Linked DNA regions of Adhaeribacter radiodurans. The protein of the gene in region 1 interacts with the protein of each later gene in a pairwise test. Links are inferred from orthologs where the notes say so. Each region holds a gene or a part of one and is shown in the gene's direction. Other genes may lie near its edges.

Region 1 (5,002 bases):
AATAGCGCCCACTCCGTGGCAAGGAAACACATCTAAAGTATCGTCGATGGAAGATTTGGCCCGCCAGGCGACTACCATATTACTGATTAAACTAGCCGCAGTACCAATAAAAATACTGTTTGGAATCGTAACATAGCCGGCGGCTGGCGTAATGGCTACCAAACCCACTACCGAACCAATACAAAACCCTAAAGCCGAAGGTTTTTTGCCTTTTACCGCATCAAACAAAATCCAGGCAAATCCTGCCGAAGCAGCCGCCGTGTTAGTAGTAGCCAAAGCAATAGCAGCTAATATATTCGCCCCAACCGCTGAACCCGCGTTGAAACCAAACCAGCCAAACCAAAGCAGCCCGGTACCAATTAACACAAAAGGAATATTGGCCGGAGTAGTATGCAGTTCGCCGGTTTTCCGTTGACCCAGGTATAAGGCCGCTGCCAAAGCCGCACAACCCGCCGAAATATGAACCACAGTGCCACCCGCAAAATCGAGTACGCCCATTTTAAACAATATACCATCGGGGTGCCAGGTCCAGTGCGCAATAGGAGCGTAAATAAACATACTGAACAAACACACAAACAAAATATAAGAAGTAAAACGAATGCGTTCGGAGAAAGAACCGGTTATCAGGGCCGGAGCAATAACCGCAAATTTTAGTTGAAAAAAAGCAAATAACACCAGCGGAATGGTACTCGCCAAAGTCCAGGGTTTACTTTCTAAAATGCCGCGGAACATAAAATAAGTTCTGGGATCACCAATTAAGCCTCCAATAGAATCGCCGAAAGCTAAACTAAAACCTACAACTACCCACAGTACGCTTATAATGCCCATACAAATAAAGCTCTGGAGCATGGTAGAGATCATGTTTTTAGCACTAACCATACCGCCGTAAAACAAAGCTAGACCTGGAGTCATGAGTAAAACCAAACCAGCTGCCCCCAACATCCACGCTACATCTCCGGCAATAATTCCGTCAGTAGACATTGGTTTAGAAGGGATATTGGAGAAAATAAGGCCTAAAATGCTTAGAGCAACTAAAATAAGGAAGGGAATGGCAGATAAACGTTCTTTCACGGAAATTACATTTAAATAGGTTCAGTATTTTATTTATTGATTAAAGTAATTACGCAAATATTTTAGAAATATCCGTAAAAAGAAAGCTATTTCTATTAAAATTATAAAAAAAAATTAATGAGTGCCTTAAATAAAGGGGTAATAATCCTTGAAAAGTAAAAATTTTACTATTAACAGATGTTTTTCAGGTGCAAAAGCAGTAAAGTAAAGGGAAAGATTAATTCACGTAAGCTCATAATTCATAACATTAGCATCTAAATTATATAATGGATTAAGATGCTTTGCATTTTTAGGTGGCTAGCTCAAAAAAAGATAAAACATGAATTCTGACTTTAGATAATAGTAAAATTATCTTTAAAGTAGATTTTAACCACAGAAGAAGGTTCGGTTGCTAAAAGGTTTAATGGTTCTTATTATTTTCTTGAATGATGAAAATAATAAGAACCTATAAATTCATTTTAAATCAATCCTGAATAATTTAATTGGAACAAAAAACAGGTTTGAATAAACCAGTATTTCTATCACAAAACGGCCGCTACAGAAATTCTAAAAAAATGAAGGGTTTATAAAGTAATACCTCTATTTATATAAATTTTTTTAAAGAATTATTTGTTATATTATCAAAGTTATAGAAATCCGTTACGCTTTAATTCTGGTAAAACCAAATAAAAAAGGTAACTTTACAGATTAAAGTCAGACGGCATAAAACATCCATATGAGTGAAGTTCAAGAAAGAAAAGTTTCCGATTATTCGGCAGATAGTATACAAGTTCTAGAAGGATTAGAAGCTGTCCGGAAGCGGCCAGCCATGTATATTGGTGATATTGGTATTAAAGGTCTTCATCATTTAGTTTGGGAGGTAGTGGATAACAGTATCGATGAGGCATTAGCTGGATACTGCGATACCATTGATGTAGCCATCAATCCTGATAATTCAATTACAGTGTCCGATAATGGCCGGGGTATTCCAACGGGTATTAATACGAAAGAAGGCCGCTCCGCCCTGGAAATAGTTATGACGGTGTTGCACGCCGGTGGTAAGTTCGATAAAGATACTTATAAAGTTTCGGGTGGCTTGCACGGGGTAGGGGTATCCTGCGTGAATGCCCTTTCTACCGACCTGGAAGTAACTGTTTACCGGGATGGCAAAGTTTTTCAGCAAGAATATAAAATTGGTATTCCGCAGTACGACGTAAAAGAAATTGGCGAAACCGATAAGCACGGTACTACCGTTCATTTCAAACCCGATGATAGTATTTTTACGACCACCGAATATAAATACGATACCATTGCCAGTCGCTTACGCGAATTAGCATTTCTAAACAAAGGCATTCGCATTAACTTAAAAGACCTACGCGAAATAGATGCTGAAGGTAAACCTTTAACCGAATCTTTTTATTCGGAAGGCGGGTTACGGGAATTTGTAAGTTATTTAGAAGAAACCCGGGAAAATTTAATTCCAGAGCCCGTTTACATAGAAAGCGAGAAGAATAATATTCCGATCGAGATTGCTTTACAGTATAACTCTTCTTATACCGAAAACATATTCTCCTACGTAAATAACATTAATACCATTGAAGGCGGTACTCACGTGGCTGGTTTCCGGCGGGCGCTTACCCGTACTTTAAAAGCCTACGCCGACCGGTCAGGGATGTTGGAAAAAGCCAAAGTAGATATTCAAGGTGACGATTTCCGGGAAGGCTTAACGGCGGTAATTTCGGTAAAGGTACAAGAGCCGCAATTCGAGGGCCAGACCAAAACCAAATTAGGTAACTCCGAAGTAATGGGAGCTGTAGATACGGCCGTAGGCGAAATGCTGAACCAATTTCTGGAAGAAAATCCGCGCGAAGCTAAAATTATTATTCAGAAAGTAGTATTAGCGGCCCAGGCCCGCCAAGCGGCGCGTAAAGCCCGCGAAATGGTGCAGCGTAAAAGTGTTTTATCTGGCACGGGTTTACCGGGTAAACTAGCCGACTGCGCCGATTCGGAACCAGCTAACTGCGAACTATACCTTGTGGAGGGTGACTCGGCGGGTGGTTCGGCTAAACAAGGCCGCGATCGTAAATTTCAAGCTATTTTGCCTTTACGCGGTAAAATTCTGAACGTAGAAAAAGCGCAGGAACATCGCATTTACGAGAACGAAGAAATTAAAAATATGATTACGGCTTTAGGGGTAACCTTTGGTACACCCGAGGATCATAAGGCCTTGAACATGGAAAAACTTCGTTATCACCGGGTTATTATCATGACGGATGCGGATATTGACGGTTCGCACATCCGGACCTTGATATTAACCTTCTTTTTCCGGTACATGCGCGAGCTGATTGATAATGGCTACATTTATATTGCCTTACCGCCACTTTATTTAGTAAAAAAAGGAAAAGAAGAACGTTATTGCTGGACCGAACAAGACCGCATAGAAGCTGTTCAGGAATTAGGCAAAGGCAAAGAAGACAGCGTGGGGGTACAACGGTACAAAGGTTTAGGAGAAATGAACCCGGAACAACTCTGGACTACCACCATGCGCCCGGAGACCCGCAGTTTAAAGCGAGTTACGATTGAGTCGGCGGCTGAGGCAGATCATTTATTTTCGATGTTGATGGGCGACGAAGTAGCACCCCGCCGCGATTTTATTGAACGCAATGCGAAGTACGCCAATATTGATGCTTAATGCATTTTGTTTTTAAATGTTAACTGTTTATTAACACAATAAAAGTAATTTAAACTGGTTTTTAACGTTAATTTGTTATTAATACTTGTTCTGCAAAAAAGCTTGCTCCGGCAAGCTTTTTTGTTTTTTATTTGCTTGTATTTTTAAATAAATTCGTAATTAGCACGATTGCCATAGCATTAAACCGCCGGCTTTTAAAAGCGTACTACAATAGGAAGAGAACGCGGCAAAAGCAGACATATACTTGTTGAAACGTACGATGAATCCAAATAAAATTTCTGACCAAATCCGTAAGAGTAAATACATCAGCCGCGACTTAAGTTGGCTGCGGTTTAATTACCGGGTGCTCGACCAGGTAAAAGATTCTTCTAAAAGCATCTTCGACCGCCTTAAGTTTTTGGCTATAACTTCTTCTAACCTCGATGAGTTTTTTATGATTCGGGTGGGAAGTTTATATAATTACATTGATTACGGCAAAGAACGGGTAGATTACTCGGGTTTGCGGGAGTTACCTTTCCGGAAAAAATTACTGGAATTAGCGCACCGGTTTGTAAACGATGCCTATTTAACTTTTAACGAAGAGCTTAAACCGCATTTCGAGAAAAACGGATTTGATATTTGTAAAATTGAAAGCTTAACCGAGGTAGAGCAAAAGAAAGTGGATAAGTATTTTAAAAATACAATTTATCCGCTTTTAACCCCCATGATGTATGATAATTACCATGGGTTTCCGTTGCTCATGAACCAAATATTGATCTTTGGGGTAATTACCAAAACCAACGACGAAATTAAAGCCCAGCATCGGCTTACCTTTGTGCAGATTCCCCCGAACTTATCGCGGTTCTACGAATTTCAGCGCAAAGAAAAAATTATCTTCGTACCCATCGAGGATATTATCCGTTGGCGCATCAAGAAGCTTTTCCGTAACGTCGAAATAGTATCCGTAGATTTATTCCGGATTACCCGTAATGGCGATTTTACCCTCGAAGAAAGCGATGATATTGATGCCGATTTTCTTCAGGAAATAAAAATAAAGTTAAAAACCCGGAAGAAAGGCCGAGTGGTACGGTTAGAAGTAGAAAGAAATACTTCGCCTTATTTAATGAAAGCTTTAAAGGAGCGATGGGCCATTGATAATGCTAATATCTTTACGGCTACTAACCTCATTGACCTGAAAGGGCTTTGGCAAATTATTAAGCACAACCAGTTTCGCGATAAATTATTTCGTCAACCTTCGCCGGTGCAGCCTTTTTCGTTGCC
Region 2 (5,183 bases), 1.2 Mb from region 1 along the record:
CTTCGCATGATTTACATTTGGCTTACGTTTCGCACCTAAGCCATATTAGTTCCTTTGCGCTTGGTATTACGGTTTTAGAAAAAGAAAAAAACGAACAAAATATCTTTGATATGGCGGGCAGCGGTTTTTCTTCCACGGTTCGTTTGGCTAAAAGTTCGCCAGATATGTGGGCTCCAATTTTTACCCAAAATGGTAGAAATATTTCCGAGGCACTTCGTAATTACATCGAAATTTTGCAGAATTTTAAAGAAATAATCGACAACCAGGATGAGAAAAAAAGCTACGCCCTTATGCAGGAAGCCAACGAAATCCGCCGCATTTTGCAAGGAATTAAATAAGGTTAAATAATGGAATTTATACCCACATACTAGGAATATAATACAAATTTACTAACATATTTACCTATAAATTTACTAAATATTCTCCTGCAAACATTAGAATTATAACGCAAAATTATTAAGAACACTGCCGCTTTTGCCTGCTCTTCAGGCAAATAAATACGAGTAATAATTAATGTTTATGGAAGAATTATTTTTACCCGGGCGGTTCTAAAATTTATTTAATGCGCTTTAAAAGTAAAAAGGTATAAAGTCTACTAAAACAAAAATCATCAGAAACCATTCTTTCTGAAGCAATTAGATTTTAATTAAGCGCATTTAAATGAATTTTAAACAATTAAATTACGTTTAATATAATAGTGGTTACTTATTAAATAAATCAAAAAGATTTTCGTTATCATTTAAGTATTTGTTTAATAGCAGACTTTTTTTGAAAATTTATTAAAAATTGTTACTTAGTTTTGAGGCAGTCAAATAAGTTTTATTCTTATCCTTATTTATCTTTTACTTCCATGTTGCTCACCCCCCGGCAGGGATTAATTTTTGTTTTTTTCTTCTTATTGGTTGTATTGGTTGGTTGTCGTCCTGCTTGCCCTATTGCTTCTTGCAGTGTGCGCAAAGTACATCACCATAGTGGTAAAATTTACCGTGGCCAACCTATCTGGAAACGGCAAAACCCACATATTGGCCAAGGAATACCGCGTGATACCAAGGAGAATCCACAGCATAACCGGAAGAAGAACCAAGAAAACTAGACAAAAACCTTAAATTTTCTGTAACTTGCAGGCCACGGTTTCTAAATAGAATACTACATTTTTAACAAAAAAATGACAGAAGGCGAACGAATAATACCTATTAATATTGAAGATGAAATGCGGGGAGCGTACATCGACTACTCGATGTCCGTTATTGTTTCCCGAGCCTTACCAGACGTACGCGACGGCTTGAAACCCGTGCATCGCCGCGTTTTATACGGTATGTCGGAGTTAGGCGTAACTTACAATAAAGCATATAAAAAATCAGCCAGAATTGTAGGCGAGGTACTCGGTAAATATCACCCCCACGGCGATTCTTCTGTGTACGACACTATGGTGCGGATGGCTCAGGATTGGTCGTTACGTTACCCTTTAGTTGATGGCCAAGGTAACTTTGGTTCTATTGACGGCGATTTTCCGGCAGCGATGCGGTATACGGAAGCCCGGCTAAAACGTATTGCGGACGAACTCCTGGGAGACTTAGATAAAAATACTGTTGATTTCATTCCAAATTTCGACGATTCTTTAAAGGAGCCGAGCGTTATGCCGGCCAAATTACCGAATTTATTGATAAACGGTACTTCCGGAATTGCGGTAGGTATGGCTACCAATATGGCGCCTCATAATTTAAACGAAGTAGTAAACGGTATTATCGCCTACATTGATAATCACGAAGTTACTATTGCGGAGTTAATGCAACACATAACAGCACCTGACTTTCCTACTGGTGGTACTATTTATGGGTACGAGGGCGTTCGGTCTGCTTACGAAACAGGTCGTGGACGGGTAATTGTTCGGGCTAAAGCTACATTTGAAACTACTCCTTCCGGTAAGGAGCAAATCATAGTTTCAGAAATTCCTTATATGGTTAATAAAGCGGCCATGATTGAAAAAACGGCAGCTTTAATTAACGAAAAGAAAATAGAAGGTATTTCAGATTTACGCGATGAATCGGATCGTGATGGCTTGCGCGTGGTATACGATTTGAAGCGTGATGCGATGCCAAACGTAGTTCTGAATAACCTATATAAATACACGCAATTACAATCATCTTTTGGGGTAAACAACGTGGCACTGGTTAACGGTCGGCCACTCACACTTAACCTGAAAGATCTGATTCGGTACTTTGTGGAACACCGCCACGAAGTAGTTATTCGCCGGACAGAGTTTGAGTTAGGCGAAGCCAGAAAGCGGGCTCATATTTTGGAAGGCTTACTTATTGCCTTAGATCACCTGGATGAAGTAATTGCCTTAATTCGTTCGTCGCGTGATCCGGATGTGGCCCGGGTTGGCTTAATGGAGCGTTTTCAGTTATCTGAAATTCAGGCGAGAGCTATTTTAGATATGCGTTTGCAGCGTTTAACCGGTTTAGAGCGGGATAGACTTACGAAAGAGTACGAAGAAATTAAGCAGTTGATAACTCGGTTAGAAGAAATTCTGGCTAGTGAAGAATTGCGGATGCAAATCATTAAAGACGAACTGATTGAAGTTCGCGACCGCTACGGAGATCCGCGCCGCACCAACGTGGAAATGTCGTCGAGCGATTTTTCCATGGAAGATATGATTCCGGATGAGAGCATGGTTATTACCATTTCGCACGATGGTTATATTAAGCGGACCGCTTTAACCGAATACCGTAGCCAGAGCCGCGGTGGAGTAGGTTCTCGCGGAGTAGCAGCCTCTAAACAAGACGATTTTACCGAACACTTATTTATTGCCAATACGCATAATTACATGTTGCTCTTCACTGAGTCGGGTAAGGTGTTCTGGCTGAAAGTTTATGAAATACCGGAAGGCAGTAAAACAGCTAAAGGACGCGCCATTCAAAACCTGATTAACATTGAGAAAGAGGACAAAGTACGGGCAGTAATTAACGTGCACGATTTAAAAAATCCGGATTACGTTTTAAATAATTACTTGATTTTCTGTACTGAGCAAGGTACCATTAAAAAGACCCCGTTGGAATCTTACTCCAGACCTCGTTTAAACGGTATTAATGCAATCACAATAAACGACGGGGACAGATTATTAGATGTGCGTTTAACCAACGGCTCTAACGATATTGTACTGGCACTAAAATCAGGTCGGGCCGTACGATTTAACGAAGACAAAGTACGCTCTATGGGCCGGAATGCAGCCGGAGTGAGAGGCGTTACTTTAGCTAACGAAAAAGACAAAGTAGTGGGAATGGTTTGCTTAAGCGATCCAAACATGAACTTGCTGGTAGTTTCGGAAAAAGGCTTTGGTAAACGGTCGCCGTTAGAAGAATACCGCATTACAAACCGCGGCGGTAAAGGGGTAACAACTTTAAAAATTACCGAAAAAACCGGCAGCCTCGTTGCTATTCACGGAGTTATTGATTCAGACGATTTAATGATTATTAACCGTTCGGGTATAACCATCCGGCTACGGGTAAGTGATTTGCGGGTAATTGGCCGCGCTACGCAAGGTGTACGGTTAATTAAAATAAACGAAGGCGATGAAATTTCATCGGTAGCAAAAATCGAATACGAAGATAAAACCGAAATTGTCCTGAATCAGTCGGAGTTGCCAGCCGATGAATCTTTAAATCCGGATTTAACCGATCCGGATTTAATCAATGAAAATTAATAAACCCTAACTTAAACTAAAACGAGTAATTTATTTGTATGAAAAAACTTTTGTTAACTGCCGTTGCCGTCGTGAGTATGCAAATGGCAATGGCCCAAAAATCTGAAGTTACAAATGCGATATTGTCTTTGAAGAATGGGACCTTAGATAAAGCAAAAACTTCGATTGATAAAGCTGTTGTGCACGAAAAAACAGCGAACGACCCCAAAGCTTGGTTTACCAAAGGAGAAGTTTATTCCGCTTACATCGAAAACCCTATTTTTGGCAAGCAAGTACCCAATGCTGTAGAAGAAGCTTACCAGGCTTATGATAAAGCTATTGCTTTAGACAAAGATGGCGAGTGGGGCAAGCAGGCAGCAGCCAAAAAAGATAATTTGTACGCTGGTGCATTTAACAATGCGGTAAATGCGTATAATGATAAGCGGTACGACGAAGCTATTAAAGCTTATACCATGGCGCAGAATATTCGTCCGCAAGATACCACTGCTTTTGTATATGCCGCTTACGCCGCCGAAGCCAAGCAAGATTATGCACTGGCTAAAGAAAACTACAAAAAGCTTTTAGCAATGAATCATAAAACGCCTATGGTATACAGCCGTTTGATTTATTTTGCTAGAGACGTAGATAAAAACGAGGCTGAAACTGCTTCTTTATTACAGGATGCTGTAAAGCAATTTCCTAATAATAAAGATTTTATGTTAGAAGAGTTAAACTTGTACATTAAAGCAGGTAAAGGCAAGGAAGCTATTTCTAAAATCGAAAATGCAGTTAAAGTTGATCCGAATAACGCCAATTTATATAATGTTTTAGGATCGATTTATGATCAAACCGGCGAAAAAGATAAAGCTCGCCAGAGTTACGAATCGGCTCTTAAAATTGATCCGGCTAACTTTGACGCTAACTTTAATATGGGCGTTTATTACTACAATAAAGGAGCCGATATTAACAATAAATTAAGTAAATTAAGTGCTGCTAATCAGCAAAAATCCGGAGCTAAATATGCTGCCGATAGCAAGCAAAGCTTTAATGCCGCTATTCCTTACTTCGAAGCTGCGCATAAATCAAATCCAAACGATGCCAGCACCATGGAAACATTAGCTAAAGTGTACATTCAAACTGGCCGCACCAAAGATGCCGAAGCCATGAATAAAAAAATGGACGCTGCTAAAAAATAATCTAAATTTATTTTTTATAAAAAGGGAAAGCTACTGAAGCTTTCCCTTTTTTATTACCATTAATTTTTGATGTACATTATAGATAAGGATTGATTTGAAAATCTAGCAAATATTAGCTAAATCTGAGTAAACCTTAACTTGTTTAAAGGTATTATTAAAGCTTACTGCTCCGCTATTATTACTTAATTTAGTAAAAATAAGAGTCTTCACTACCATACATAATTAGAATAACTCAGATCCATTAAAATATATACCGGGATAAAAAAGCAGGTGATTCATTCAGAGTGAAAGCTTTTTGTATATTG

What was found. The genes of interacting proteins can lie anywhere in the genome.
Region 2: the proteins of gyrB (region 1) and gyrA interact in binary tests that used the Escherichia coli proteins (3 or more experiments, as listed by UniProt). The link is inferred for Adhaeribacter radiodurans from one-to-one orthologs.

The regions. Positions count from the first base shown.
Region 1 is NZ_CP055153.1:3,972,316-3,977,317, reverse strand. The notes cover bases 1,306-4,264. They hold gyrB (DNA topoisomerase (ATP-hydrolyzing) subunit B), read left to right. Parts: upstream 1,306-1,786; coding sequence 1,787-3,742; downstream 3,743-4,264. Other genes in these bases: ppk1 (polyphosphate kinase 1), read left to right, coding at 4,002-4,264. Outside these bases: HUW48_RS16065 (ammonium transporter), read right to left, coding at 1-1,071; more of ppk1, read left to right, coding at 4,265-5,002. UniProt on the Escherichia coli protein: DNA gyrase negatively supercoils closed circular double-stranded DNA in an ATP-dependent manner to maintain chromosomes in an underwound state.
Region 2 is NZ_CP055153.1:2,767,550-2,772,732, reverse strand. What follows is about bases 795-3,934. They hold gyrA (DNA gyrase subunit A), read left to right. Parts: upstream 795-1,165; coding sequence 1,166-3,703; downstream 3,704-3,934. Other genes in these bases: HUW48_RS11400 (tetratricopeptide repeat protein), read left to right, coding at 3,742-3,934; HUW48_RS11410 (hypothetical protein), read left to right, coding at 851-1,093. Outside these bases: HUW48_RS11415 (prephenate dehydrogenase), read left to right, coding at 1-338; more of HUW48_RS11400, read left to right, coding at 3,935-4,878. UniProt on the Escherichia coli protein: A type II topoisomerase that negatively supercoils closed circular double-stranded (ds) DNA in an ATP-dependent manner to maintain chromosomes in an underwound state.